DNA from 2 places in the Massilia pseudoviolaceinigra genome. Region 1 is predicted to be linked to the other one. Evidence: predicted binding sites of a transcription regulator. Region 1 holds the regulator's gene; the other holds the start of a gene.
What was found. Region 1 encodes NrdR, which represses ribonucleotide reductase genes. Its sites were predicted from a motif close to CACNANATNTNGTG; they were not measured.
Positions count from the first base shown of each region.

Region 2: RBA40_RS05750 (ribonucleoside-diphosphate reductase subunit alpha) is a predicted target of NrdR. The motif match lies at 2,745-2,758, and genes of this name have one in related genera.

Region 1 covers NZ_JAVCWL010000043.1:8,350-22,738, reverse strand. The annotation lists gene RBA40_RS29800 (S9 family peptidase) at 1-183, opposite strand, end outside; gene RBA40_RS29795 (CopD family protein) at 453-881, opposite strand; gene RBA40_RS29790 (DUF3817 domain-containing protein) at 878-1,186, opposite strand; gene RBA40_RS29785 (GlxA family transcriptional regulator) at 1,343-2,281, shown strand; gene RBA40_RS29780 (GNAT family N-acetyltransferase) at 2,367-2,843, opposite strand; gene RBA40_RS29775 (riboflavin synthase) at 2,908-3,537, opposite strand; gene ribD (bifunctional diaminohydroxyphosphoribosylaminopyrimidine deaminase/5-amino-6-(5-phosphoribosylamino)uracil reductase RibD) at 3,544-4,620, opposite strand; gene RBA40_RS29765 (GspH/FimT family pseudopilin) at 4,950-5,519, opposite strand; gene RBA40_RS29760 (type IV pilin protein) at 5,516-5,965, opposite strand; gene RBA40_RS29755 (pilus assembly protein) at 5,990-9,856, opposite strand; gene RBA40_RS29750 (pilus assembly protein) at 9,853-10,485, opposite strand; gene RBA40_RS29745 (PilW family protein) at 10,492-11,439, opposite strand; gene pilV (type IV pilus modification protein PilV) at 11,436-12,017, opposite strand; gene nrdR (transcriptional regulator NrdR) at 12,177-12,644, opposite strand; gene glyA (serine hydroxymethyltransferase) at 12,671-13,918, opposite strand; ZMP/ZTP riboswitch at 14,021-14,131, opposite strand; gene RBA40_RS29725 (SDR family NAD(P)-dependent oxidoreductase) at 14,261-14,389, shown strand, end outside.
Region 2 covers NZ_JAVCWL010000004.1:199,448-213,836, forward strand. The annotation lists gene RBA40_RS05740 (sensor histidine kinase) at 1-937, shown strand, start outside; gene RBA40_RS05745 (sigma-54-dependent transcriptional regulator) at 934-2,349, shown strand; gene RBA40_RS05750 (ribonucleoside-diphosphate reductase subunit alpha) at 2,981-5,941, shown strand; gene RBA40_RS05755 (ribonucleotide-diphosphate reductase subunit beta) at 6,038-7,186, shown strand; gene RBA40_RS05760 (hypothetical protein) at 7,562-7,750, opposite strand; gene RBA40_RS05765 (ribonucleotide-diphosphate reductase subunit beta) at 7,890-8,219, shown strand; gene RBA40_RS05770 (hypothetical protein) at 8,209-8,511, opposite strand; gene RBA40_RS05775 (hypothetical protein) at 8,901-9,794, opposite strand; gene RBA40_RS05780 (hypothetical protein) at 9,842-9,988, opposite strand; gene RBA40_RS05785 (YggT family protein) at 10,096-10,626, shown strand; gene RBA40_RS05790 (DUF167 domain-containing protein) at 10,647-10,922, shown strand; gene RBA40_RS05795 (carbohydrate kinase family protein) at 11,003-11,941, opposite strand; gene RBA40_RS33695 (zinc-ribbon and DUF3426 domain-containing protein) at 11,950-14,175, opposite strand; gene prmA (50S ribosomal protein L11 methyltransferase) at 14,180-14,389, opposite strand, start outside.

The DNA of each region.
Region 1 (14,389 bases):
GTGCGGGCGAAGCGGCAGCCCGCCCGGGTCGAGCGATTCGAGGGCGGCGATACGCTTGCCGTCCGGGGTGATGGCCAGAGCGCGGTAATCGCGCAGCACGGCTGGCTCGGCGGCCAGTGCGGAAGCGGCGGCGCCGGCGCCGGCCATCATGGCCGAGAACAGGACTGTGTGGAGTTGTGCCATAGTGAGTTTATGTGGGTGAGTTTCTGTCAAATCCGGCAAAAGGAAAACCGTGATCGGCCAGGCGACAGGGCCGGCACGTTCAGGGGACTCAATATATACGATTGCGCAGTGCGCTACACAGGCGGGTCCGCGTTTGCTTGCATCGGGCAGGTGAACGGTGTCATCGAATGGGCGCCGGATAAACTCATCGTCATGGCCGTTGAGCAGCGCCGGGCAGGATCAGAAGCAACCGGGTCCGGGCGCTGCTGTTCAAGCGCAACTGGAGACGCTCAGCCCGGTTTTAGTACGACAAGCAAGACGATCGCCGTCACGCCGCACAAAACCGCTGCGGTGGCGTGCCGCAAGCACGCGGGTGGACGGCGCGCTGGGCTGGCAACCATGCGCCGCAGACTGCCGCCCTGAATCCCATGCAAGGCCGACAGGGCGAGCACCAGCACCATCTTCAGGCTCAGCCAGGGCGTCATCCACCAGTGTCCAAGGGTGGCCAGCCCCAGTCCGCACGCCCAGGCCAGCAGCATCGCCGGTGCGATCAGGAGCCGGTCCCAACGCACCGCCGCGCCAATCACGCTGCGCTCATCCGGCAACAACGGCAAGGGCTGACGCGCCACCGTCCGCAACAAGAAAGCCTGCATGAGCAGGCCACTAATCCAGGTCATCACAGCGACGATATGCAGCGTTTTCAGGAGCAGGTACATCATGCGGCCGGTGTGACGATCCCTGCGGCCTTGCGCTCGATCAGGCCGATGCTGAACCATGCGCCGAATGGCAGCATCGCGCAGCCAATCAGTTGCGCGACTTCGGTACGGGTCCAGTCTTCGGCGGTGACGTTGCTCGTCACGGTCCAGAGATAATAGAGAAATGCCATGCCGTGCACCGGCCCCATGAACGTGACCAGCGCCGATTGGCCGGCGATATGTTTTAGCGGTACCGCAATACCGAGCAGAAGCACCAAGGTCGCCCCTTCCCACAGCGCAGCGTGGCGCAAGCGCCGGAATTGCTTCAATCGTGATTCCATCGCCCACCCTTGCCGTTGAATAAAGCACGATTATGGCGACGCAATTTCCAGCTGAACATTGGCCGCATTGCCATATTGCGCATGAATCCGGCCAAACGCTATCCAGAGACTGACACGACAGCCTATGGTCGCTAGAATCGCGCCATGCACAAAATCGCCATCCTGGCGCCCCACGGCGTCATACCATTCGATCTGGCCACTGCCTGTGAAGTGTTCAGCCGCGTTCGCGTTGCGGGCTTGCCTGCTGCATACGAGGTCGTCGTATGCGGCGAAGCGGCGTCGGTGACAGCCAGCCTGTTCGATTTGCACACGCGATGGAATCTGAGCCATGCGGCCGGCGCCCATACCTTGATCATTCCGGGCATCGACGACATCGACGCGCCAGTGTCGGAACCGGTGCTTGCGACGATCAGGGCCGCTGCAGCGGGAGGGGCTCGCATCGCCTCGATTTGCAGCGGCGCCTTCCTCCTTGCGGCAAGCGGCTTGCTGGACGGCCAGCGTGCCACCACCCACTGGATGGCGGCGGGCGAACTGGCGCGCCGATTTCCGGCAGTTACCGTGGACCCGAACGTGCTGTTCGTCGACAACGGCAAATTCCTGACCTCGGCGGGGGCTGCGGTCGGACTCGACCTTTGCCTGTATCTGGTGCGGCGCGACTACGGCGCCGCGGCCGCGGCCGATGCGGCCCGCGCCGCGGTGATGCCGCTGGAACGTGGCGGTGGCCAGGCCCAGTTTATCGTGCATCCGGAACCGTCATCGTCGCTGGCTCTGCAGCCGGTGCTCAAATGGATGGAATCGCAATTGCATTCTGCGTTGACGCTGGAGGCCATCGCTGCGCATGCCGCGCTCAGCAAACGCACCCTCAGCCGCCGCTTTCTCGAGCAGACGGGCACCTCGCCCCTGCAATGGCTGCTTGGCGCGCGCGTGAGGCGCGCCCAGTATCTGTTGGAAACGAGCGCGCTATCAATCGAGCAAGTTGCCAACGCGACCGGATTCGGTTCAAGCGCCGCCCTGCGGGCTTGTTTCGGCAAACAGGTCGGTACCAGTCCACATGATTATCGGCAAAGTTTCCGGTCGCGTTAAGGGCAAGCAGGCATCCACGCAACCTTGCGACGTAGCGGGAGGGATTCCACGACCGAAGTGACCGCCCTCGCCGGCCTTAAGGATGTTACAGCGATGGCGCCGCGCAAGCGCCGTCCAGCCGGATTTCGGCGATCATGTCGCCGTCCTCGTCCAGGCCGGTCTCGACGAAGCCCAGACTGCCGTAGAACGCTTTGGCGACCGGGTTCTTGGGCAAGTAGCAGATGTAGATCACAGTGGCACCCGGACGGCTGCGTATCTCATCGAGCACCAGAGCAATGGCGCGCCGGCCGTAGCCTTTGCCCTGTTCTCCGCTCTCGACCATGAAGCGGAAGATCGAGTACTCATCCGGCTGGCCGTCATCGAGGAGTGACGCGTACATGATGAACCCGATCGGCTTGTCGCCGAGGTAGATGGCACGCGGGAAGTGCGTCTCGCGGAAGAAACTTGCTTCCGCAATTGAATAGGCATTGCTGGCCAGGTAGCCTTGCTGCTCCGGCAGCAAGGGCAGCTTGATGATGGCGTCGAAATTGTGTTCCGCGACAGCTTGCAAGGTGATCGTCATGCGGCTCCTGGCGGTTGTACTGGGAGGCGGCGCGGCAACGGGCCGGCCGCCGGATTGATGCCGGTCAGGCTTTGCCGACCGAGAGCATGCGCTCGACGTAGCGGGCGATCAGGTCGATTTCCAGGTTGACCTTGCTGCCAACGCGTAAATGCTTGAGCGTGGTGACGGAAATGGTGTGCGGAATCAGGTTGATCGAGAAGCGGCACAGCTTGCCCGAAGCGGCGTCCAGGTCTTCCACGCGGTTGACCGTGAGCGAGACGCCGTTGATGACGACCGAGCCCTTGAAGGCGAGGAATTTGGCCAGCTCGTGCGGAGCGTCGATGACCAGTTCCCACGATTCGCCCACGGCTTCAAAGCGGTGCACCCGGCCCAGCCCGTCGACGTGGCCGGACACCAGATGGCCGCCCAGGCGCTCGGCCAGGGTCAGCGCTTTTTCAAGGTTGACTTCACCGGGCGCGTCCAGGCCGGCCGTGCAATTGAGGCTTTCGCGCGAAACGTCGACGCTGAAGGTGGCGTCGGTCTTGGCGACGACGGTCATGCAGGCGCCGTTGATGGCGATCGAGTCGCCCAGGGCGACGTCGGCCAGCGGCAGTGCGCCGGCATCGATGTCGAGCCGCACGCCCGCATCGAGGCCGCCTTCGAGTGGTTGGACGGAGCTGATCTTGCCGACGGCGGCGACGATTCCTGTAAACATGCTGGTCTATTCCTTGGTGTGAGTAAAGCGGGCGAGGATGCGCAGATCGTCGCCCAGCGGGTGAATGGCGTGAAAGCGCAGGCGCTTCTGCTGGTCGAGGCTGGTCAACGCCGGCATTGAAAACATGCCGCGCGCTTCGCCCAGCAGGCTCGGCGCCAGATAGACGAGGAGTTCGTCGACGCAACCCTCGCGAATCAGCGATCCGTTAAGCTGGGCGCCGGCTTCGATGTGCAGTTCATTGATTTCGCGCCGGCCCAGTTCGCGCATCAGGGCCGGCAAATCGACCTTGCCGGCTTCGTTGGGCAGCAGGATGACCTCGTGGCCGGCGGCGCGCAGCACGGCTTCCCTGATGGGATCGGGCACGGCGCACACGATCCAGCTCGGGGCGCCGGCCAGCACGCGGGCGGCGGGATCGATCTCAAGACGGCTGTCGACGATGATGCGGCGCGGCTGGCGCGTGGTGTCGACGCCACGCACGGTCAACTGCGGATCGTCGGCCTTGACGGTGCCGATGCCGGTGAGGATGGCGCAAGCGCGCGCGCGCCAGGCGTGGCCGTCGGCACGCGCCTCGGGTCCGGTAATCCATTGGCTGGCGCCATTGTGCAACGCCGTCATGCCGTCGAGGCTGGCGGCGGTCTTGAGGCGGACCCATGGCACGCCGCGCTGCATGCGCGACAGGAAACCGATATTGAGTTCACGCGCCTCGGCTTCATGCAGGCCGGAACTGACTGCGATGCCGGCTGCGGCCAGCTTGGCCAGGCCCTGCCCCGCGACCAGGGGATTGGGGTCGACCATGGCGGCGACCACACGGCCCAGGCCGGCCCGCACCAGGGCGTCGGAGCACGGCGGGGTGCGGCCATGGTGGTTACACGGTTCCAGCGTCACATAGGCGGTAGCGCCGCGTACGTCGTTGCCGCGGGCCGCGGCGTCGCGCAGGGCCTCGATTTCGGCATGAGCCTGGCCAGCCGGTTGTGTGTGCCCGGCGCCGATGACGACGCCATCGCGCACGATCACGCAGCCGACGCGCGGATTTGGCGAGGTCGTGTACAGCCCTCTTGCAGCCCAGTCAAGGGCGAGGGTCATGGCGGCAGAATCGGTAAGTAGTTGCACGGATATCCCAGCGTAAATGGCTGACCGCGATTTTACGCCAAGACGGCCGTTCCCGCCCGGTCTTGCCAAGAGCCTGTTCCGGTAGATAGAAGGATGTAGATGGCGACATGCGCGTAGGCGACATGCGCGTGGGCGACATGCGCGTGGGCGACATGCGCGTAGGCGACGCATGTTCCAGCGCAGGCAAGGCGCGAGGACGATGCGTGGCTAGCCATGCGGCGACGAGGGCGTTCCGCAGGACTGTCGAGGCCGCTCCTCGTGGCAGGCCCGCCAGCTGCGACTCCTGTATGCCGGAAAAGGCTCTACGGCTCCTCCTCTTCTCCGGCGCAGTTGGCGCCGTCGCGCGCGGGGTCGCACACGCGGGCCCGGCCGAGCATGTTGATCTTGATGCGGCGCGTCTGCCCGCCCTGGAATAGCGACAGCGTGCCCCAGCGCGCCGCTGCGCTGCTGTTTGCGCTGCAGCTGCGTCCGGCACTGTTATAGGCCAGGTAATCAGGCAAATTCTGGCTGGTGAACACGGCGCTGACGACGATGCCCTTCCCGACCGGGCCATGCATGGAGATCAGTTCGTCGGCGGCGCCGGGCCGGCGGTCGCCATCGCGGTCGACAAACGCCACCCAGCCGAGACTCCAGTCGGCGCCGCCAACGTCGGCCGGCGCAAGCATGACACGCTGGCCGCGCGCCATGGCTTGCGTACGCGTCATGGCGATGGCGCCAGCGAGGTCGTTCACGGCCGCGTTGAGCTGGTAGTGGCGGATCAGCGCGCGCATGTCGGGAATGACGACAGCGAGCACGATGGTGGCGATGAATAGCACCGTCATCAGTTCGACCAGCGAGAAGGCATGCAGGCGCCACGCCCGCGCGTGGTTCATGGCCAGCAACCGGCGCCACCGCCGCTGGCCGCGTGTTCGCCGACGCTATTGAGCGTCAGGGTCTCGCAGTGGCCATCGCGGAAGGTGGAGTCGACCCGGTCGGTGCCGGGAATGGCTTCGATGATGATGCAGCGCGCAATCGTCTGGCCGGCGCAGGCGTGCCCGCGCAACTCGTACGCGCTTGACGCGGCGCTGCTGCCGGACCACCACTTGAAGTGTCTTTGCTCCGGGCTGCCGGCGTCGGCCGAGAAAGCCAGGTAGCGGTTGTGCTGGGTGTAATAGCGCTCCTGCTTTTGCATCAGTTCAAGCAGGACCGCCTGGGCTTCGGCGCGGCGCGCCTTGATGAGGAAGTCCTGGTAGCCGGGATAGGCAAGCGCGGCTAGCACGACGACGATCGTCATCACGATCATCGTTTCGATCAGGGTAAAGCCTTGACTGCGTTTCATTGCCGACTCCCTTCGCTCAAGTGGTCATTTTTTCTTGCTTGCGTCGTGCAGGTCTTGCCAGTTGGGTATTTCGCGCCAGCCGAGGCGCCGCGACGGGAACCTGACGATGACCTGCTGCGCCGGCGCAGCCTTGCCGTCTTCCTGCGGGCGAACAATGGCGTAGGTGTGTGCCGCCTCGGCACGTCCGGTGGCCGTGCGCACGCCCGTGCTGGCGCTCATTGCGATGATCATCGGGGCCACGCCGGCAAGGGCTGCGTGGCGCTCGCCCGTGCTTTCCCCGGATCGGGCCAAGCCGTCGGCGTTGATGGCAAAGCCGCTCAGCGCGTCGATCACGTAGCTGCGCGACGCCGGTGCGGTGCACAGGTCGGCGCCGGGCAGCACGGTGTCGACGATCAAGGTTCCCGCCCTGGACAGCGGGCTGCCGGCGACCCGTTCGCCGTCCAGCGCGGTCTGGGGGAAATCGAAAAACCAGCCCTTGGGCGCGTCTGGCGCGTCCGGCCCGCCCAGCCCGGCATGCGCACCAGTGACCGCATAGCGCGCCGTGCCGGTCAAGATGCGCGGCACGAGCCGGGCGCGCGACAGCGGCGGCTGCGGCCTGCCGGCGGCATCGTGGACGGCGTAAAACGATTGCGGCAGGTAGCTGCCGCGCTGGGTATCGGCCAGTTCGAGGAACTTGCCGGTGCCGAACAGGACGAGGTAGCCACCGCCGGGCGCGAACACGATACGGGGTGCGTGCGCGACCGGCTGGCGCCGCCCGCCGGCGTCGCGCGCATCGAACAAGGGCGAGACGGCCGAACCCCATGGCGCCGGGCCGCTGAAATCGAAACGCCACAGCCGGCCCTGCAAGTCGCCCGCGTAGGCGTGGCGCACGCTGGCGTCGCCCGCCATGGCCAGTGCCGGCGGCGCCAGCGCGTTGGCCAACGACGGGACCGATGCCGGGGCATCGAAGCGGTAATAGTTGACGCCGCGCCGCCATCGCTGGGAGGCAGGCTTGTCGGGCGCGAGCAGGAAAAGCGCACCGTCGCCATCCTCGCTGCCGCTGTTGATGCCGCTGGCCACGACGACAAAGTCGCGGTACTGGGGCACGCCATCCTTGACGGCGGTGCGAAAGCGGGCAATCAGGGGCGGCGCGGCCACATGGCCCATGGCCGGATCGTCGCGCTCGGTAAATTCCCACAGCGCGCCCAGGCCCGCATGAAAGGCGGCCGGGTCGGAGATATCGAGCGCAAACACACCGCGCGCGCCCATGCCCATGCCGGAAGCGAGAATGGTGCGCCAGCGCCCGTCCACCAGCGCTTCGCCGCTGCCGGCGCTGGCGTCGACATAGGGCCGGTGACCATAGCCAGGGCTGGCGAGGAGCGGCAGCGCCGGCAACAGCGCATGGGGCACGTAGGCGAACAGCTCGGCGCCGCTGGCCGTGTCGAAGGCGTGCAGCATGCCATCGTTGGCGCCGACATAGGCCACGCTGCGCCGTGCGTGGTGGCGCCGGTGGAAGTCGGCATAGGCCGGGTCGGACCGGGATGCCGGCGGCGGTCCGACCAGCAAGGGGACGCTGTGGACGATGTCGCCGAGCACACTGCTGCGGCGGCGGAACACGCCACCGGGGCGCCCTGCTTCCATGCCGCGTTCGCCGCGCAGGAAGGCGGTGCGGGCCTCGCCCAGTGCGTCGGCGACGCCACCGGCAACAGGAACATCGAGCAGCGCGCGCGATTCTTGCGGCAAGCTGGCCCAGTCGAAAGCGATCGTGACCGTTCTGTCCGGGCGGTAGTCCAGCGTGTAGATCTTGCGCGCCGCCGCGCTCGGCGCTGGCAACGGCGGCACTGCACTGGCGTTCCCGCTGAGCAGGTCGGACGCGTCCCAGTCCGGCGCCGGAGCGATGGCCGGCTCGCCGCCGTTGCCGATGGTCAGCGCGCGGCGCTGCAGGCTGCCGCTTCCAGTCGCCAGATCGTGGCTGGCCTGGACGATGAAGCCGCTTCCCTTGCTGACCGGGCTGGCCACCACCGCGCCCGGCGTCTTGCCGCTACCGCTGCGGGCAGCGGCGAACAGGGCGTCGATGGCTGGCACTATCGCCGGCGCGTCCCTGGCGGCAAAAAAGCCCGTCGGCGTGCTGCCGTCGGCGCTCCATTCGGTGTTGTCGCGCCGGTTGCCGGTGGTGATGAAGGGATTGCCGTCGTCGTTGCGGTCGTTAAAGGCGCCGTACTTGGCGGCGAGGTAGAGCGCGCTGGCGCCCATGCCCGCGCCCTTGTCCGATTCTGCGCCAAGTTCGAGCGCGATGCTGCTGACCGTGACTGGCTTGTCGCCCCGGATCGGGTTGGTGTGCGCCCAGTAAGCGGCGCCGGCGAGGTACAGGCTGCCCGCGCCGTCGGGGCCGTCGTTGCACAGGTCGAGCCCGTCCAGGTCCGGCCGGGGCGCAGCGTTGCCGAAGGCGCCGTTGCGGTCGGCTTCCATGTCGCCGACGCGGCGCGTCGCCTGCATGACGTCGAAGCGGACCGGCCCGAAGGTGTCGACGGCGCGCGCCGCATCGTTGCGGCCGCTCCGGGTGTTGCCCGGCACATGACGGTCATCGATGAAGGCGGCGTGGCCGATGGTGGCGATGACGTTGCGCTGGCAGGCGGCGCTGACGGGGTCGGCCCGGCTCGACCAGGCGGGCAAGCCATCGCCGGGCACGGCGCCAGTGCCCGGTTCGCGCCCCTGCAGGTAGCGCAGGGCTTCGTAATACAGTTCGGCCCCGGGATCGCTGGCCGCATAGCTGCCGGCGGTGGCGGGATGGCTCCTGCCCGCCAAATTGATGGCCGCGATCGTGCCGCTGGCCGCGCCGCTGCTGCGGTCGGGATTGGGTACGAGCACGCCGCTCACTGCACTCCATTCGGCGCGCTGATTGACCTGCGCTTCGTAGCGAGGCGCTTCGACGGCCTTCTCGCCGATGAACTTGAGCGGGGCGCGCAGGACGCCACTACCCTGCACCGCGCCGTCGGGCGCCGCGCCGTCGTGCGCCGCGCCACCGTGCGCCGCGCCCTTCTCGCGCGTGACGGCCGGGTACGCCATGAGGCCGATGCGCCCCGCCCCCGCATGCCGCTGCAGCGCCCCCTCGGGCTTGAAGGCGGCGCCGTAGGGACGGCACAAGCCGGGCCGGCTGGCGCTGTCGTCGGCGCCGCAGACGCGCACGCGCGCGAGAAATTCGCCGTGGTACTTGTCGGACACCAGCCGCGTGCCGCTGGCGCCGTAACGGGGCGCGTCGCAGTTGCTGCCTTTGCCGGTGCCGCTGAACAGCACGCGGTTGCGGCACGACACGATGTACAGGTCGGCGTTACCGAACGGCGTGAGCGCCGCGCTGTGTGCCGCCGCCAGCTTCTTGCGCGGGAAATGGCGCGGATGGGCGTAGAAATCAGGATGCGCCGCGCCATCGGGCAGCCATGCGCGCTGCAGCACGGTGATGCCGGTTTCGTCGATGACGCGGTCGCCCCCGGTCAGGCCGAGCCGCACCAGGTCGAGCGTGGACGCCGTGGCCCAGTTGAGCAGATGGCCGCTGAAGGCGTCGCCGCCGCAGCCATGCTGCCCATCGGCCGGCCCGACGGGTGAAAAATACCCCTGGCGCTCGTCCAGGTCCGGCTCGCGCACCGAGTGCGAGCGCGCCCTGGTCGGGTACTGGTAGCACAGGCGCGAGTTGAAGTAGCCGGGGTAATCGGCCCCTTGTGCATATTCGCCACGGTAAGCCGCGCCCGCATCCTCGAACGTGAGCGACAGGTTGAGCAGCAGATTGGGTGGCAACTGGCCGGGTGCGCCGAGCACGCCGTCGGGCAGCACCAGCGGCGGCGCGGCCGAGGCCAGACAGGCGCCGCAGACAAGCACGAGCGCCAGCAGGCAGCGAAGACAGGCGCGCAGCGGCTTCATGGCGCCTCCTGGGGCGTGGCCTCCGGCACGGCCTTGAGGTAGAACGATTGCAGCACCACGCGGGTGGCGTCGAGCGCGCCGAAGCCGACGGCGGTAATCCGGTAAAAGTTGCCCGGCGGGCGGGCAGCGTCGGCGCCGGCCTGAGTGTGCGGCAACAGTTCGATCAGATAGCGCGGAGGCCGCAGCGGCAGTGTGCCTTTGCCAGACGGCAGCTGCGCGCCGGTGAAGCGGCCGTATTCGACCCCGTCCGGCCCCGGTCCGTCATTGCCCGACAAATCGGCGCTTTGCCACGCCGGCGTCCCGGGCACATGCTGGCACAGCCCGGCATTGACCTCGCGTTCGGCGCCGCAGCCGTCGACGAAGCCGAGCGCATAACCACGGGCAAACAAGGCCGCGCGCGCCGACGCGGGATCGGCGCCGCCTTCGATATCGTGCTCGGCGTCGGCCAGCGCGGCCTCGGCGGCCTGGAAGGCGATGTGCCGGTCGCGCTCGTGGCGCGCCGATTTTTCGCCGTCGAGCGCGCTGCGGGCAGCCGACACGCCGATGATCATCAGCGCCAGCAGCACGAACAGGGCCGCCAGCATGACGGCGCCAGCTTGGCGGTCGAGGGGAGAGGGAGCGCAGGGCATGGCGTCTCACAGGGCCGCGTTGCGCAGCACAATGGTGGCGGCGAAACTGCGCCGTTCGCGCCAGCGCAGGGCTGGCGGCATGCGCGCTTCGTCAAGCCGGGTACCGGGATCGGCCGCACCGCTGTAGCCCGCGCCGAACAGGTCGAAGGCGTGCGGCTCGCGGTCGGCCGCGCCGCGCCGGGCGCCGTGCAGCAGCAGCGCCACCTTGATGCTGGCCACCCGTTTCCAGTGGGTTTTGCGGCGCAGGTCCTGCTCGCGCTCGGCAGCACTTGCCCCGTCAAGCGCCAGGACGGCATCGAGCGCGTTGACGGCGCCGGCGCTGAGGTACTGGTTGGGCAGGCCGTCGGCCGGCGCGTCGGTGTCGAGTCCGTACAGCACCTGGAAGGTGTCGACCCCGGCCACCAGCGCATCGCTGCGCCAGTTTCTCTGGCCACGGTATTTGCAGCGCAGTTCGGCCTCGCCCCCCGCTGCCGGCGCGACATAGAAAATGCTCCAGCCCTCGCTGCCGGCACCCACGCCGAACCCGGCGCAACTGAGCATGCTGCCATCGCCCTCGGCGCCCTCGCCCACGCCATCGAAGCGCAGCGCCAGCACGTCGCTGCCGTTGACGCCGCCCGGGCGCGCGCTGGCGATGCCGGGCCCGCCGCCGAGCACCTGGTCGTCCAGCCCGCCGATGCGGGCGGCGGCGCTGGCTGGCGACGACGGGGCGTCTTCACGGTCAAGATCGACAAAAGCGCCCTGGCGCGCCGCGCGTTCGATGGCGTCCAGCGCAAAGCGGCCGGCGTCGTCCACCTGCGCCAGTTCGCCCTGGGCGGCGTAGCCGGTCTGGGCCGACACCAGCACCGATGCCGCAGCGAGGGAAACCAGCAGGCCGAGCAGCAGCGCGACCAGCAATTCCAGCAGCGTCAGGCCGGCCTGATGCCATCCGCGCCGGAGCGCTGCGTGCGCGCTCATGGGGCACCCGTGCCGAGCATCACCGCCACGGCCGGCGCGGATGGTGCGCCGGCGGCGGCATCGGCAGCGCCGTCGGCCCGCTTTGCGCGCCAGCCGAGCTTGATCACGACGGGTGCCCCGGCCGCGCCGGCGCACTCCCAGGCCAGCGCCTGGCGCGCCTCGTCCCACACGGTGGCGTCGCGGCAGACCGCGATGCGCCCGCCGGGAAAGCCCGCGTGCAGCGCCGCGATCGTGTCGGCGATGTCGAACTGGGCCAGCTGGGCGCTGTCGCAGCGGTTCATGCCGTAGCATTGCGCCGGCGCGGGCGGCGGCGCGCCATCGGCCGCATCGTAATGGAGTTGCAGATAGGGATTGCTGAGATCGTCGCGTTGCATTTGCCCGGCGTTCGCCTGCATGCGCCCGGCCAGGCCGCTGGCCAGTTGCACCCCGCGCGACATGAGGCTCGCTCCCTGGTGCGTGCGCAGCGCGGCGACCTGCGTGCCAAGGGCGCCCAGAATGCCGACGGTCAGCAGCAGCACCGCCACCAGCACTTCGGTCAGCGTAAATCCGCCGGCGACACATTTTCGCGATAAGCGCATGACTCCCCCGCAACGTTGAACAGACACGTCCGGTCATGACGCCGCGGCCCGGCAGGCGTGGCTGCAAGGTGCGTGGACGGGTGATCCGGATCGCTTGTGAGCTACGTTAACAGCAGTGCGCGCAGGCACGGATGGCCTGCCTCAAGCGTGTGAGCTGAACTATTTGCGCGGTTTGCGCTCGTGGCCTACTTCGGCAATGGCTTCCTGGAACTCGGCCAGGTCTTCGAAGTTTTTATAGACGGATGCGAAGCGGATGTAGGCAATCTTGTCGAGGCGTTTCAGTTCCTGCATGACCAGTTCGCCCACGTGGCCGGTATCGACCTCGCGCTGTCCGCTGGTAAGCAGCTTTTCCTCGATCGAGGCGACCGCGCTGTCGATCGCTTCGGCCGACACGGGCCGCTTGCGCAGCGCCAGCATCAGGCTGCCGCGCAGCTTGACCAAGGCGAACTCGGTGCGGCTGCCGTTTTTCTTGACAATGATCGGCATCGATAATTCGATCCGCTCATAGGTGGTGAAGCGCTTGTCGCACTTGACGCAGCGGCGCCGGCGCCGGATCGAATCGCCCTCCTCGGATACGCGCGTATCGAGCACTTGCGTGTCTTCATGCTGACAGAAAGGACATTTCATGGGGGCGCCGGGCTGCTGGTGTGAGGTTAAGCCGCGTAGACCGGGTACTTGTCGGTCAGCTTCTTGACTTCGGCCTTGACGCGCAGGGCGACGGCGGCGTCGTTCGGGTTGTCGAGGATGTCCGCGATCAGGTTACCGACCGTGGTTGCATCTTCTTCCTTGAAGCCGCGCGTGGTGAACGCCGGGCTGCCGAGACGGATGCCGGAAGTCACGAACGGTTTTTGCGGGTCGTTCGGGATGCCGTTCTTGTTGCAGGTCATGTGGGCGGCGCCCAGCAAGGCTTCGGCTTCCTTGCCAGTCAGGTTCTTCGAGCGCAGGTCGACCAGCATCACGTGCGATTCGGTGCGGCCGGACACGATGCGCAGACCGCGTGCGATCAGCGCCTTGGCCAGCGCGTCGGCGTTCTTGACAACCTGCTTCTGGTACTCGGTGAACGAGGGCTCCAGCGCTTCCTTGAACGCGACAGCCTTGCCGGCGATCACGTGCATCAGCGGGCCGCCCTGGATGCCAGGGAAGATCGCCGAATTGATGGCCTTTTCGTGCTCGGCTTTCATCAGGATGATGCCGCCGCGCGGGCCGCGCAGCGATTTGTGCGTGGTCGAGGTGACGAAGTCGGCATGCGGCACCGGGTTCGGGTACACACCGGCGGCGATCAGGCCGGCGTAGTGCGCCATGTCGACCATGAAGTAAGCGCCCACTGCCTTGGCAACCTTGGCGAAGCGCTCGAAATCGATCTTGAGCGAGAAGGCCGATGCGCCGGCGATGATCATTTTTGGCTTGTGCTCATGCGCAAGACGCTCCATGGCCTCGTAGTCGATGTCTTCCTGTTCGGTCAGGCCGTACGACACCACATTGAACCATTTGCCCGACATGTTCAGCGCCATGCCGTGGGTCAGGTGGCCGCCTTCGGCCAGCGACATGCCCATGATGGTGTCGCCCGGCTTGAGCATGGCGAAGAACACGCCCTGGTTGGCCTGGGAGCCGGAGTTCGGCTGCACGTTGGCCGCTTCGGCGCCGAACAGTTGTTTGACACGGTCGATCGCCAGTTGTTCCGCGATGTCGACGAATTCGCAGCCGCCGTAGTAGCGCTTGCCTGGATAACCTTCGGCGTATTTATTGGTCAGCTGCGAGCCCTGGGCTTGCATGACCGCTGGCGAGGTGTAGTTCTCGGACGCGATCAGTTCGATGTGATCTTGCTGGCGTGCGGTTTCCTTCTGGATCGCGCCCCACAATTCCGGGTCAACATGGGCGAGCGTGTGTTCTTTTGAAAACATGAAAAAACTCCAATCGATAAGAGTGCGAGGCACCTGATTGCAAGGATCGAATGAGGGAAGCCGTCGGAAATGGAACAGGCAGCCTCATCGTGCGCTTCCATCGGTGGCTGCCCAGGCGAACGGCTGATGAAATCTCACGTTCCCCGGTGGATGCCCACCTTTCGCCGCCAGGCAGCAATGCGCCGCGACTTTTCGCCAGTTACGTGAGACATAATGGAGCCCAAATTGTAAGTTAAGTCCCTGATTAGGGCAAGGAATGGGATTGCCTAAATGGCAGGTCGCGGCCAATATCGTCACTTGGGCTACAATCCGGCATAGTTTCGGACTTCTTCAGGACACAACATGATCGTTTTCATCACCGGCGCCTCCGCCGGCTTCGGCGCCGAAATGGCGCGTACCTTCGTCAACAACGGCCATCAGGTCGTCATCAGCGGTCGCCGCAAGGATCGCCTCGACGCCCTGGCAGCCGAG
Region 2 (14,389 bases), on a different contig from region 1:
GGCCGCGGGCGGGCCGCGCGCCGCTTTCGTGACCGTCAAGCCGTACCGCGACAGCGGCGGCGGCGACGCCGGCACGGCCGCCTGGAGCGGCCGGCGCGACCTGGCGGCCCACCTCAAGCTGCGTTTCGCGCGGGTCGACACGGTCGACGAGGCGTCCGAGCGCTGCGTCATTTTTTTGCAGGACGTCACCGCCATCGAAAACCAGGCCCAGGAACTGAAACTGGCCTCGATGGGACGCCTGACCGCCAGCATCGCGCACGAGGTACGCAATCCGCTCTCGGCCATCGGCCACGCCACCGCGCTGCTGGCGGAAGACTTGCACGAGCCGGGCCAGGCGCGCCTGCTCAAGATCGTCGGCGACAATGTGGCGCGGGTGAACCGCATGGTCGAAGACATACTGCAATTGTCGCGCAAGGTCCAGCCCAACGGCGATCCGTTGTTGCTCGGCCCCTTTTTGAATGAGCTGAAAGCCGAATTTGACGAAACCCAAGGGGTCGCCAATGATATAGTGTGGTTGGGCAACACTGGAGCCGTGCCGGTGCGTTTCGACGCGCTGCACCTGCGCGAAGTGCTGATCAACCTGCTGACCAATGCGCTGCGCTACGCCAGCGGCGGGGAGGGCAGTATCCGCGTGTACGTCGTCACCGATGCGGCCGGCGGCATGGAGCTGCACGTGCAGGACGACGGGCCGGGCATCACGCCCGATGTGCGGGCTCACCTGTTCGAACCGTTTTATACGACCTCGAGCAAGGGCACCGGGCTGGGGCTGTACCTGGCGCGCGAGCTGTGCCTGAACAACGCGGCGATGCTCGATTACGAGTATCGCTTCGATGCCAGCGGCTTCGGGGTGCGCAAGGCCAGCGGCCGGTTTGTGATTTCGTTCGCGCAGCCGCTGGGAGCGCGCGGCGCCACTAGTAACAGAAAGGCAACAACATGACATCACCCCGCGTACTGGTCGTCGATGACGAGGCGGATTTACGCGAACTGCTGGAAATCACGCTGGTCAGGATGGGGCTCGATGTGGACAGCGCCGAAACGCTGCGCGAGGCGCGCGCTTTCCTGGCGCAGAACGAGTATGGCCTGATCCTGACCGACATGCGCCTGCCCGACGGCCTGGGCCTGGAACTGGTGCAGGAAGTGAACGCTTCCAATAAATCGACCCCGATCGCGGTCGTGACCGCTTACGGCAGCGCCGAAAACGCGGTGGTGGCCTTGAAAGCGGGCGCCTTCGATTACGTGTCCAAGCCGGTGGTGCTGGACGATTTGCGCGTGATGGTGCAGTCGGCCCTGCGCCTGTCGGCCCCGTCCGCGCAGACCGGCAGCCCGGCCGCCGCCGGCACGGCCTCGCGCCTGATCGGCGAATCGGCCGTGATGCAGTCGCTGCGCAATCAGATCGAACGGCTGGCGCGCTCGATGGCGCCGATTGCGATTACGGGCGAGTCGGGCAGCGGCAAGGAACTGGTGGCGCGCGAAATCCACGCCCGCAGTTCGCGCGCGGGCAAGCCCTTCATTGCCGTGAACTGCGGCGCGATTCCCGAAGCGCTGATGGAAGCCGAGTTTTTCGGCTACCGCAAGGGCGCGTTTACGGGCGCGGCCGACGAGCGCGACGGGTTTTTCCATGCGGCCAACGGCGGCACCCTGATGCTCGATGAAGTGGCCGATCTGCCGCTGGCGATGCAGGTCAAGCTGCTGCGCGCAATCCAGGAACGGCGCGTGCGCAAGATCGGCGCCACCAGCGAGGAGCCGGTCGATGTGCGCATCATCAGCGCCACGCACCAGAATCTGGCACAGTGCGTCGAGACCGGCAAGTTCCGCCAGGATCTGTTTTACCGCCTGAATGTGATCGAATTGAGCGTGCCGCCATTGCGTGAGCGGCTCGACGACCTGGGGGTGCTGGTCGATGGCATGCTGGCGCGCCTGGCCGGACCGGGGCAGAAAGCCGCGCTCGGGCCGCAGGTGCTGGAAACCTTGAGCACGTATTCGTTCCCGGGCAATGTACGCGAGCTGGAGAATGTGCTGGAACGGGCGCTGGCGTTCGCCAACGATGGCGTGATCGAAGTGGGCGACCTCTCGCTCAAGGGCGCGCGGGTGGCCGAGCGGCCGGCGCCGGCGGCCGAGGCGCCACCGGCGCCAACGCCGGTGGCGGCCGCGCCGGTGAGCGCAAGCGGGCCGGCGGAGTTGCCGAGCAGCCTGCCCGATTATCTGGAACAGGTCGAGCGCGAGATCATCTTGCGCGCGCTGACCCAGACCCAGTTCAACCGCACCCAGGCGGCCCTGCTGCTGGGGATCAGTTTCCGGCAGCTGCGGTACCAGATGCAGAAGCTCGATATCCAGGAGCCGGAGGGCTAGGGTGCCCGGTGCCGGCCCGCTTCTCTGAAGGTCCGGCGCTGTTGGCGTCGCGCCAGTTCCCCATCTTCCTGCGAACCTGCATCGGTCTCCCCGGCCGAGGGCCGCCTTGCGCGGGGCGACGCCGGGGGGCGCAAGACGGCGCGCGCGCGGTCGCGGCGGAACCCATTCCAACGCCCGCTCCCCCCACGGTTTATAATGCTGCCCGCGACGCAAAAACGGCAGGCGCGCGCTGGCGGCTGCTTCAAAAAAGGGCACCCGTTAGTATGTGCTAACCGGGCAGTCCTTCATGCGGCCTGAGTCAAAAAAGTCAAGCGACGCACATGAAAATATTGCTACTTAATTCTATTGCCACTCCCCGGGTGAGGTACTACAATTAGTCCCACATTTGATGAATCGACTAGATATAGTGGTTTTTGAAGCTCTGCCACCGATAACTCAGCATCCATAACGCAGCACGGCAAGCCTAGTTTTTAACGCAATCCACCCACCATCGCCTTACGGCGCCGGCCTCGATATTCCAGGCTGGCGGGGGTAGTTTTTTTGTTTTTATATTTGTTGGGGACGGTTGATTGACGCCGTCCACTTGATAACAACCGGCGGCAGACCAAAGCCCGCCGCTCCAGGAGGTTCAATGCAAACATCCCAAGATTCTTCGATCAACCAATTGCACATCACACCTGGAGCAGCAGGCCAGCCAGCACCGACCAGTGCCGCCGCCGTCGCCGCCCGCGGCGACTACCGCATCATCCGCCGCAACGGCGCTGTCGTCGCCTTTGAACCCTCCAAGATCTCGATCGCCGTCACCAAGGCCTTTTTGGCCGTTAACGGTGGCCAGAGCGCCGGCTCCGCGCGCGTGCGCGAACTGGTCGAGCAACTGACCGAGAACGTCGTTTCCGCCCTGATCCGCCGCCAGCCATCGGGCGGCACTTTCCACATCGAAGACGTGCAGGACCAGGTCGAACTGTCGCTGATGCGCTCGGGCGAGCACGACGTGGCGCGTGCCTACGTGCTGTACCGCGCCAAGCACATGGAAGAGCGCCGCCTGCAGAAGGAGGCACAAGGTGCCTCCGCGCAACTGGCCGCGCCGCAAATCCACGTGACTGAAAACGGCCAGCGCCGCCTGCTCGACATGAACCAGGTGCGCGACCTGATCGCCGCCGCCTGCGTGGGCCTGGAAAAACACGTCGACGCCGACGCCATCCTGGCTGAAACGGTCAAGAACCTGTACGACGGCGTACCGGTCGAAGAGCTGCACAAGTCCGCCATCCTGGCTGCGCGCGCGCTGATGGAAAAGGACCCGGCTTACTCGCAAGTGACCGCCCGCATCCTGCTGCACACCATCCGCAAGGAAGTGTTCTGCGAAGAAGTGCCGCAAGCGAAAGCGGCGGCACACTATATAGAGTACTTCCCGAAATACATCGCCAAGGGCATCGAGAACGAGTTGCTGGACCCGGTCCTGGCCACCTTCGACCTGGCCAAGCTGGCCCGCGCCCTGGTCGCCGACCGTGACTTGCAGTTCGGCTACATCGGCCTGCAAACCCTGTACGACCGCTACTTCCTGCACGTGCGCGACGTGCGCATCGAAATGCCGCAGGCGTTCTACATGCGCGTTGCCATGGGCTTGTCGCTGCGCGAAGAAAACCGCGAAGCGCGCGCCGTCGAGTTCTACAACCTGCTGTCGTCGTTCGACTTCATGAGCTCGACCCCGACCCTGTTCAATTCCGGCACCCTGCGCTCGCAGCTCTCGTCGTGCTACCTGACCACCGTCTCGGACGACCTGGAAGGCATCTACGACGCGATCAAGGAAAACGCGCTGCTGGCCAAGTTCGCCGGCGGCCTGGGCAACGACTGGACGCCGGTGCGCGCCCTGGGCGCCCACATCAAGGGTACCAACGGCAAGTCGCAAGGCGTGGTGCCGTTCCTGAAAGTGGTCAACGACACCGCCGTGGCGGTCAACCAGGGCGGCAAGCGCAAGGGCGCGGTGTGCGCCTATCTGGAAACCTGGCACATGGACGTGGAAGAATTCCTCGACCTGCGCAAGAACACGGGCGATGACCGCCGCCGCACCCACGACATGAACACGGCCAACTGGATTCCCGACCTGTTCATGAAGCGCGTGATGGAAAAGGGCGACTGGACCCTGTTCTCGCCATCGGAAACGCCTGACCTGCACGACAAGGTCGGCAAGGCGTTTGAATTGGCCTACACCGGCTACGAAGCCAAAGCGGCCGCCGGCGAAATCCGCGTGTTCAAGAAGATCGCCGCGCTCGACCTGTGGCGCAAGATGCTCTCGATGCTGTTCGAAACCGGCCACCCATGGATCACCTTCAAGGATCCATGCAACATCCGTTCGCCACAGCAACACGTCGGCGTGGTCCACAGCTCGAACCTGTGCACCGAGATTACCCTCAACACCAACGAGTCGGAAATCGCCGTCTGCAACCTGGGTTCCGTGAACTTGCCGGCGCACATGAAAGAAGGCAAGCTCGACCCGGTCAAGCTGCAGAAAACCGTCCGCACCGCGATGCGCATGCTCGACAACGTCATCGATATCAATTACTACGCCGTCGAAAAAGCGCGCAACTCGAACATGCGCCACCGTCCGGTGGGAATGGGTATCATGGGCTTCCAGGATTGCCTGCACATGATGCGCGTGCCGTATTCGTCGAACCAGGCGGTTCAATTCGCCGATTCCTCGATGGAAGCGGTGTGCTACTACGCCTACCTGGCCTCGACCGAGCTGGCCGAAGAGCGCGGCCGCTACGAGTCGTACAGCGGCTCGCTGTGGGACCGCGGCATCCTGCCGCAGGATTCGATCAAGCTGCTGGCCGAGGAACGCGGCGGCTACCTGGAAGTGGACATGTCCTCGTCCATGGACTGGACCGTGGTGCGCGAACGCATCAAGCAGTTCGGCATGCGCAACTCGAACTGCGTGGCGATCGCCCCGACCGCGACGATCTCGAACATCATCGGCGTGTCGGCCTGCATCGAACCGACCTTCCAGAACCTGTACGTGAAGTCGAACCTGTCCGGCGAATTTACCGAGATCAATTCTTACCTGGTGCGCGACCTCAAGGCGCGCGACCTGTGGGATGAAGTCATGATCGCCGACCTGAAATACTTCGACGGTTCGCTGGCCAAGATCGACCGCATCCCGCAAGACTTGCGTGACATTTACGCAACGGCGTTCGAGGTCTCGCCGAGCTGGCTGGTGGAAGCGGCATCGCGCCGCCAGAAGTGGATCGACCAGGCCCAGTCGCTGAACATCTACATGGCTGGCGCGTCGGGCAAGAAGCTCGACGAGACCTACAAGCTGGCCTGGCTGCGCGGCCTGAAGACCACCTACTACCTGCGCACCATTGCGGCGACCCACATGGAGAAGTCCACTTCCAAGACCGGCGCGCTGAACGCGGTGGCGGTCGATGGCGGCATGTCGGCCCACGCAATGGGTGCGGCGGCCGATACGGCGGCCAAGGTGGCTGCGAGCGCAGCGGCCGCGACGGCAGCCGCGGCGGCGGCCGAGGAAGACGGCGCGGCGTGCTACCTGCGTCCGGGCGACGATGGCTTCGAGGAATGCGAAGCCTGCCAGTAATAGCGTCATCGCCGGAGTCATCCCCGGCAAACAGGCGCAGCGCCACGGCGCTGCGCGCAATACCGAATTGAAGACAGACGAAAAGAGGAAATGACCATGTTGTCCTGGGACGATGAAACAGCCAGCGCGCCAGCCGCGCGCCCCGTGGCGCCAAGCGCCGCCGTAGCGGGTACCGTAGCGGGGACCGAACCCGCAGCCGTAACGGACGCCGATGCCGCATCGGTCGCCAAGCGCGTGCACGCCGACGACAAGCGCATCATCAACGGCAAGACCGATGTGAACCAGCTGGTCCCGTTCAAATACAAATGGGCGTGGGACAAATACCTGGCCGGTTGCGCCAATCACTGGATGCCGCAAGAGGTCAACATGCAGCGCGACATCGAGTTGTGGAAAAATCCCAACGGTTTGACCGATGACGAGCGTCGTCTCGTCAAACGCAACCTGGGCTTCTTCGTGACCGCCGATTCGCTGGCCGCCAACAACATCGTGCTGGGCACCTACCGCCACATCACGGCGCCGGAATGCCGCCAGTACCTGCTGCGCCAGGCGTTCGAGGAAGCGATCCATACCCACGCGTACCAGTACATCGTGGAGTCGCTGGGCCTGGATGAAGCGGAGATTTTCAACGCCTACAACGAGGTCAAGTCGATCCGCGACAAGGATGAATTCCTGATTCCGTTCATCAATACCCTGACCGATCCGGCCTTCACCACGGGTACCGTGGAGAACGACCAGAAGCTGCTCAAGTCGCTGATCGTGTTTGCTTGCCTGATGGAAGGGCTGTTCTTCTACGTCGGCTTTACCCAGATCCTGGCGCTCGGACGCCAGAACAAGATGATGGGTGCGGCGGAGCAATATCAATACATCCTGCGCGACGAATCGATGCATTGCAACTTCGGGATCGACTTGATCAACACGATCAAGATGGAAAACCCGCTGCTGTGGACGCCGGCTTTCCGCGAAGAGATCAAGGCACTGTTCCTGGAAGCGGTCGACCTGGAGTATGCGTACGCCGAAGACACCATGCCGCGCGGCGTGCTCGGCCTGAACGCGACCATGTTCAAGGGTTACCTGCGCTTCATCGCGAACCGCCGTGCGCAGCAGATCGGCCTGGATGCGCTGTTCGCCCAAGAGGAAAATCCATTCCCTTGGATGAGCGAAATGATCGACCTGAAGAAGGAGCGCAACTTCTTCGAGACGCGCGTGACCGAATATCAGACCGGTGGTGCATTGAACTGGGAGTAAGCCCAGAGAATTGAGCTGAGGAAGGATTCTGCTCAATTGATTGTCTTTCAAGCTTCGGGCGAACTTCCATGTTCGCCCGAGTCCGTTTACGGTACGCCGATCCTGGCCGTACTCTCTCTCAGGTTCTGCGCCATCTTGCAGCGACTGCAAGTTGGACCTCACGCCCACTCCACGATGTGGTGCCGCGGCCGGGGCATGCTCGCCACCGCTACCGCTATCTCTATCTTGAAACCGGCGCAAGGACAGCTCGCCAATCTCGATGCCGCGATGTCTGCTTTCAGCGCTTTCATGCCGCCGGCCTCCGACAGCATGCGCGGGAGCAGACAAGCAGGCGCGCGCGGCGCCACGACATGAACACGGCCAACGGCGTGAGCGTCAGCGCATCGAACGGTGTGGCATGCGCAACGCGAACTGCGCGAGCGCGTCATGCAGCGCGGCAGAGTTGTGGAAAAATCCCAACGGTTTGACGATGACGGGCGACGTCTCGTAAAAAGAAATCCAGGCGTCGTTGCGGGCGTCGATTCGCCCGCCGCGAACGACATCGTGCTCGCAACCGAGCACCACATCACGCGCCCGAATGCCGCCAATACCTGCCGCAGAAAGCCTGCGATGTCGCGATTGACTCGCCCATCTGCCAGTACATCATGCAGTCCCGGGCCGCGATGAAGGGCAGGTTTTCAACGCCTGCAACGAGGCCGAAGCGATCCGCGCCAAGGCAGAATTCCTCATTCCGTTCATCAATCGCCCGACCGATCCGGCCTTCGCCACGGGTGCCGTGGAGGACGATTGGGCGCTGTCGAAGTCGCCCATTGCGTTCGCCTGTCTGATCGAAGGAGTGTTCTTTTGCGTCGGCTTTCCACTGATTCCTACGCTCGCGCGGCACAACAAATTGATGGGTGCGGCGGAGCGCTATCGGAGCATTTTGCGTGACGAATCAATGCATTGCAATTTTGCGCCCGACGCGATCGGTGCGATCGCGATGGAAAATCCGCTGCCGTGGGGGGCGGCTTTCGGCGAAGAGATCAAGCGTTGAATCTGCAATCGGCCGAGCGCGAATATGCGCACGCCGGCGGCATCATGGCGCGCAGTGTGCCGGCCCCGACGCGGCCATGTTCAACGCTTGCCTGTGCTTCATCGCGCACCGCCGCGCGCAGCGGTTCGGACCCGGCGCGCTGTTCGCGCGAGAAGAAAATCCGGGCCCGTCGATGAGCGCGATGATCGAGCCGAAAAAGGAGCGCCACGTTGTCGGGACGCGCGTGGCCAGATACCAAACCGGCGGCGCATTGAACTGCGAATAAACGATTTTCAAAACGCGCCGCGCGCATGGCGCGCGCGCCGTCGAAAAAAAAAGTAAGCGAAACGCAGTGTGCTGGTTGCGCACTGACAAGGTTTTCGTGTACTTTACGTGATTGAATTTGTCAAAACGTGAACGCGAAGATGCAAGCCGCGCGCGACGACAAAATCATCGATCAAAATGGGACGCTGATTCAACAGATATGTGCTTAAACTTCTGCAAAAGACAAAGCCGCACTGCCTGATCCGGTTCAGGCATGGCGGCTTTTTCTTTTACGGTTGTGGGCTTTTGGATGTGGACAGCGAACCATGAACACCGTATCCGTCGTCTCTGTTTTCAGAAACGACTATAGCTGAAGCGCTGCAAACTTGAGGAGTTGCAGCAGTTCAGCTGGTGCCGAATTCATTAGCATAAACACGATCACGTTTGTGCCGATGAATAATTCGCCTGACCTCCAGTTACGGGTCGGACGGGTTTTAAATCTTGTAGCGTGATTTTTTTCCATCGCAGATGAAGGAGAACCCAAATGGCAACAGCCGCTAAGAAACCCGCAGTAAAGAAACCAGCCGCAAAAGCCGCTGCCGAGAAACCAGCGAAGAAAGTCGCCGCGAAAGCAGCCGCAGCCAAGCCAGCCACGAAAGCCGCAGCCAAACCTGCAGCCAAGCCGGCAGCGAAAAAGGCCGCAGCGAAAACCGCAGCCAAGCCAGCAGCAAAGCCAGCAGCGAAAAAAGCCGCAGCCAAGCCAGCAGCGAAGCCAGTAGCGAAAAAAGCCGCAGCAAAAACCAGCGCCAAGCCAGCAGCCAAGTCGGCAGCCAAGCCGGCAGCCAAGCCAGTAGCGAAAAAGGCAGCAGCCAAGTCGGCCGCCAAGCCAGTCGCTAAAAAAGCAGCAGCAAAGCCAGCCGCCAAAAAAGCAGCAGCCAAGCCAGCAGCCAAGGCAAAAGCCACGGCCAAGCCAGTAGCGAAGAAGGCAGCAGCGAAGCCGGCAGCGAAAAAAGCCGCAGCGAAGTCGTCGGCCAAGCCAGCAGCCAAGTCGGCAGCGAAGCCAGCAGCCAAGCCGGTAGCGAAGAAAGCCGCAGCCAAATCGGCCGCCAAGCCAGCCGCTAAAAAAGCAGCAGCGAAGCCAGCAGCCAGCAAAGCCGCAGCCAAGCCAGCCGCCAAAAAAGCAGCAGCGACGTCGACCGCCAAAAAACCAGCAGTAACTAAAGCAGCAGCAAAGCCAGCAGCGAAAGCAGCAGCAAAGCCAGCAGCAAAAAAGGTGGCGGCTAAGCCAGCAGCAAAAAAGCCGGTTAAGGCTGCGGCGAAGCCAGCAGCCAAGCCAGCAGCGGCGCCAGCGGCTCCAGCCGCTCCGGCAGCCAAGCCGGTTATAAAGAAAGCACCAGCGCCGAAGAAGGCAGCTGCACCGAAAGCCGACGCAGCATCGAAGCCAGCAGCAGCTCCTGCACCAGCAGCAGCGGCAGCACCGGCTCCGGCGCCAGCGGCGAAAACTGTGTTGGCTCCGGCAGCAGCATGGCCTTTCCCGACCAGCAGCCGTCCGTAACAGGTTGTTGGGCCTGGATCAGGCAAAATACCGCTGTGTGACTCGTATCACACAGCGGTTTTTTTTTAAGGAGAGCACGTGTACAGTATTGTTCAGTTGATCGTCGACACCATCGCCACCATTCTTGGTGGGGTCCTGTTACTGCGGTTCTGGATGCAGGCGATCCGCGTGCGTCCGCCGTCGCAGCTCGGGCAATTTATCTACGCCCTGTCGGACTGGATGGTGCTGCCGATGCGGCGCATCATTCCCGGCGTGGGTGGCTACGACTGGGCCAGCCTGGTCGGCGCCTTTCTGGTGGTGGCGCTGGCGACGTCCGTGATCCTGTTCTTTGGCGCCTCGTTCGAGATAGTGGCCATCATGGCCCTGTACGCCTTCCTGACCTGGATCCTGTATGGCTTCATCGGCTTGCTGTTCATCGAAGTCATTTTGAGCTGGGTCAACCCGCAGGCGCCCATGGCGCCTTTCGTGCAGGCCCTCAACGACCCCTTGCTGCGTCCGCTGCGCAAAGTGGTGCCGCCGATCGGCGGGATCGACCTGTCGGTGATGGTGGCGATGATCCTGCTCAAGATCGTGCACATCCTGGTGCAGATGATGTTCGGCCTGCGGTGAGCCGGGCCTGGTGTTCGGCGTTGCCGGGCGCATTGCGGCTGGCGGTGCAGATCACCCCGAACGCCAGGAAGACCGAGGTGATCGGCGTGCTCGACGACGCGCTCAAGCTCAAGCTGCAGGCGCAGCCGATCGAAGGCAAGGCCAACGAGGCCTTGATCAAATATTTATCGGGAGAATTGGGCGTGCCGAAAAGCGCGCTCACGATCACGCACGGGCTGACCAGCAAGCGCAAGCTGGTCGAAGTGGTGTCGGCGACCCTGACGCCGGAGCAGGCAGCGCAGATACTCCTAAAGTAAATGCAGCCGTGTCCTACAACCGGGGTCAGAGCTCTAACTAGAAAGATTTCTATTTAGAGCTCTGACCCCGGTTTTGCAACTTAGAAGCGGTAGCCGAACTCGGCTTCGAACTTGTCGGCGATCTGGGCGGCCGTGACGACGTGGTTCTGTCCACCCTGGTGCGCAATCTTGATCGCGCCCATCAGGCTGGCCAGGCGGCCCGTGGTTGGCCAGTCGAGCTCGTTCGTGATGCCGAACAGCAGCCCGGCGCGGTAGGCGTCGCCGCAGCCGGTCGGATCGACCACCGCCGCCGCTTGCACGCAGGGAATCTCGTGGCGCTTGCCGCCGGTGTAAATCTCCGAACCCTTCTCGCCGCGCGTGACGATCAGCGCTTCCAGGCGGCCGGCGATGTCGGCCAGGGTCAGGCCGGTGCGGTCCATCAGCATCTCGAATTCGTAGTCGTTGGCGGCTACATAGGTCGCCTGGTTGATGAATTCGATCAATTCGTCGCCGCTGAACATCGGCAATTGCTGGCCCGGGTCGAACATGAACGGTACTTTCAGCGCCGCGCAGTCGCGCGCGTGCTTGATCATGCCGCCACGCCCGTCCGGCGCGATAATGGCCACGCGCAGCTCGCCCTGGTCGCCGACATTGTTTTCATGCGCGAATTCCATCGCGCCCGGGTGGAAGGCGTTAATCTGGTTGTTGTCGAGGTCGGCCGTGACGAAGCATTGCGCGGTGTACGAGTGGGTGATCTTGCGAATCGCGCGCGTCTCGATGCCGAGCTTGTCGAAGCGTTCCAGGTACTCGCCGCCATCCTGGCCGATCGCGGCCATGATCAGGGGCTCGCCGCCCAGCATCTTGAGGTTATAGGCAATGTTGGCCGAGCAGCCACCAAATTCGGTGCGCAAGGTCGGTACCAGGAAGGAAACGTTGACCTTGTGCAGTTGGTCGGCCAGCAGCGTTTCGCCGAAACGGCCGTTGTATTGCATGATCTTGTCGAATGCGAGCGATCCGCAGATCAATGTGGTCTTGGTCATGATGTGCCTTATGGATAGAAGATGGCGATGCGGTAGCCGGACGCCTTGATCTGTTTTACTTCAAAAGTCAGTTTGACAGCCTGTTCGGAACGCGCCGCGAAGCCTTTGGCCGTGACCGTGCCCTTGGGCAAGTATTCGGACGGCACCACCACGCGCCGCAGCAGGGTCTTGTCGTTGCCATCGGTCAGCGCCAGTTCGATGTTCGGCCATGCCTGGGTCAGGTCGCTCTGGTTGCGCAGCAGGGTCGACAGCGTGAAGGCGTTGGCGCCGAGCGATTGCAGCTCGCCCGTTTCGATGCTCAGGCTGTCGATCTGGGCCGGCAGTTCGAGTTTGCAGCCAAGCGTCGCGCAGGCCGAGACCAGCACGGGCTTGATGACAGGGAACTTTGCCACAAGGATGTTGCGGAAGGTGGTGACGCCCTGGCCCACCAGCAGGATGGCCAGCAAGACCGTGCCGAGCAGCATCGCGATGCGGCGCGAGCCTTGCTTTTCTTCCAGTTCGCGGCTACGGCGCAGGAAATCGGGCTCGTCGTGGTCCGGCTCGGCGGCAACCGGCGCGGGAGGCGGCGGTGGCGCGACCGGCGTCTTGGCCGGCTTCTTCGCCGCCTTTTTCGCCGGCTTTTGCGCCGGATTCTCGCCCGACGACTGGCGCAGCAGCGGCAGCGGGGCATGCTCCAGGTCGCGCACGAGCGGCTCGGTGTTTGGGTTCAGCAATGCATCGCTGTGCGCCTGGTCGTCGTGCGGCGTGGTTTCTTCGGCGTAGGAAAGCACCAGCACGGTGTGCCCCGGCTCGTCATACGCGTGCTCGACCACCTGCGGCTCGAACCTGGCTGGCTTGGCAACGCGTGGTTCGACGTGGACCGGTTCGTCGAAGGCCGGCTCAACGTGCGGTCGCTGGAATTGGGCTGGCTCAGGCACGGCTGGTTCAACGTGGATCGGCTCGTCGAACGCAGGCTCGACCAGCGGCGGCAGGAACTGGGCCGGCTCGGCGACTTCGGGTTCGGCATGAACCGGCTCGTCGAATGCAGGCTCGACCAGCGGCGGCAGGAACCGGGCCGGCTCAGGGACTTCGGGTTCGGCATGGACCGGTTCGTCGAACGCGGGCTCGATCGGAGGCAGTTCGAACGGGGCCGGTTCGACGCGGACTGGCTTCTCGAACGCGGGTTCGATCGGCGGCATTTCGAACTGAGCTGGCTCGCCGCGCACTGGCTCGACAAACGTGGGCGCGACCGGCGCCGGTTCAACTGGCGCAGGCGCGATAAATACCGGTTCCGCGGCAGGCGGCCCGGCTACGATAGGCGCTGACGGCGCTTCGGCCGGGGCAGCTTGCGCGAAAACTGGTTCGGCAAAGCGCGGCTCCGCGAATGTCGGCTCGGCAAAGTGCGGCTCCACGAACAAGGGCTCGACGAACGTCGGCTCCTTGCGCTCCGGCTCGAACAATACCGGCTCGATGCGCGCGTTCGGATCGCGTACCGGGGCAGATGGGTAGGTCAGGTCGAGCACCGACGCGTCGAAGCTCAGCTCGCCATATTCCGGCTCTGACAGGTCTTCTGGCGGCGCAATCGCAACGATTTCTTCATCGATCGGCATGTCAGCCGGAAATGGCGCTGGGCTTGACGCCGGCTGCGATGCCTCGGGCGCGCCGATATCGATCGTCGGCCAGGGTGTCTTGGCCTTGCCGCGCCAGGCTGCGGGCTGCGGTTCCGGCTCGACGTAAGGGGCCGCGTAAGGCTCGTCATACATGTCCTCGGGCTCGACAAAGGTTGCGATCGAGAGCGGGATGAAGGGTTTCGGGCGCGGTGGCGGCGCCGGTTCAGGTTCGGGCTCCGGTTCCGGCATCGGCTCCGGTTCCACGACAGGCTCCGGTTCCGGTTCGGGCTCCGGTTCCGGTTCCGGTTCCGGCGCATGCACCAGCGCGGGTTCAGGTTCGGGTTCAGGAACAGGCTCCGCCACCGGTTGTGGCCTGAGCCACACCGGAACGAAGGAGGTATCCATTTGCAGCGTCGACACCGTATTGCCGGGATCGGCGAAGGTACTCACCGCCGGGGCGGCAGGCGGTTCGGCAGCAGGGGAGGGGATGGCTGGCGGCAGCGCGTCGAGTTCGACCAGTGCCGCGTTGCCATCAAAAATTTCATTGCAGGCGCCGCAGCGCACTATGCCCCCACGTAACTTCAGCTGGTCGGAAGCGACCCGGAAAGTCGTGCTGCAATGGGGGCATCGAGTGGCGAGCGCCATGCCTTTATTGACCGCGAGGGGTAGGTGGAACGTTGCTGCCAAGCTGGCCGTGCAGTGCTACCCAGCCATCCTGCTCCGCCCACACGCCCAGCGTGATGAACGGCGCATATGCTTCGGCCACTTCTTCAGCCTGGCGCGCGAGCACGCCCGACAACACCAGCGAACCACCCGGGGCGACCCGGCCGGCCAGCATCGGCGCCATCAGTTTCAATGG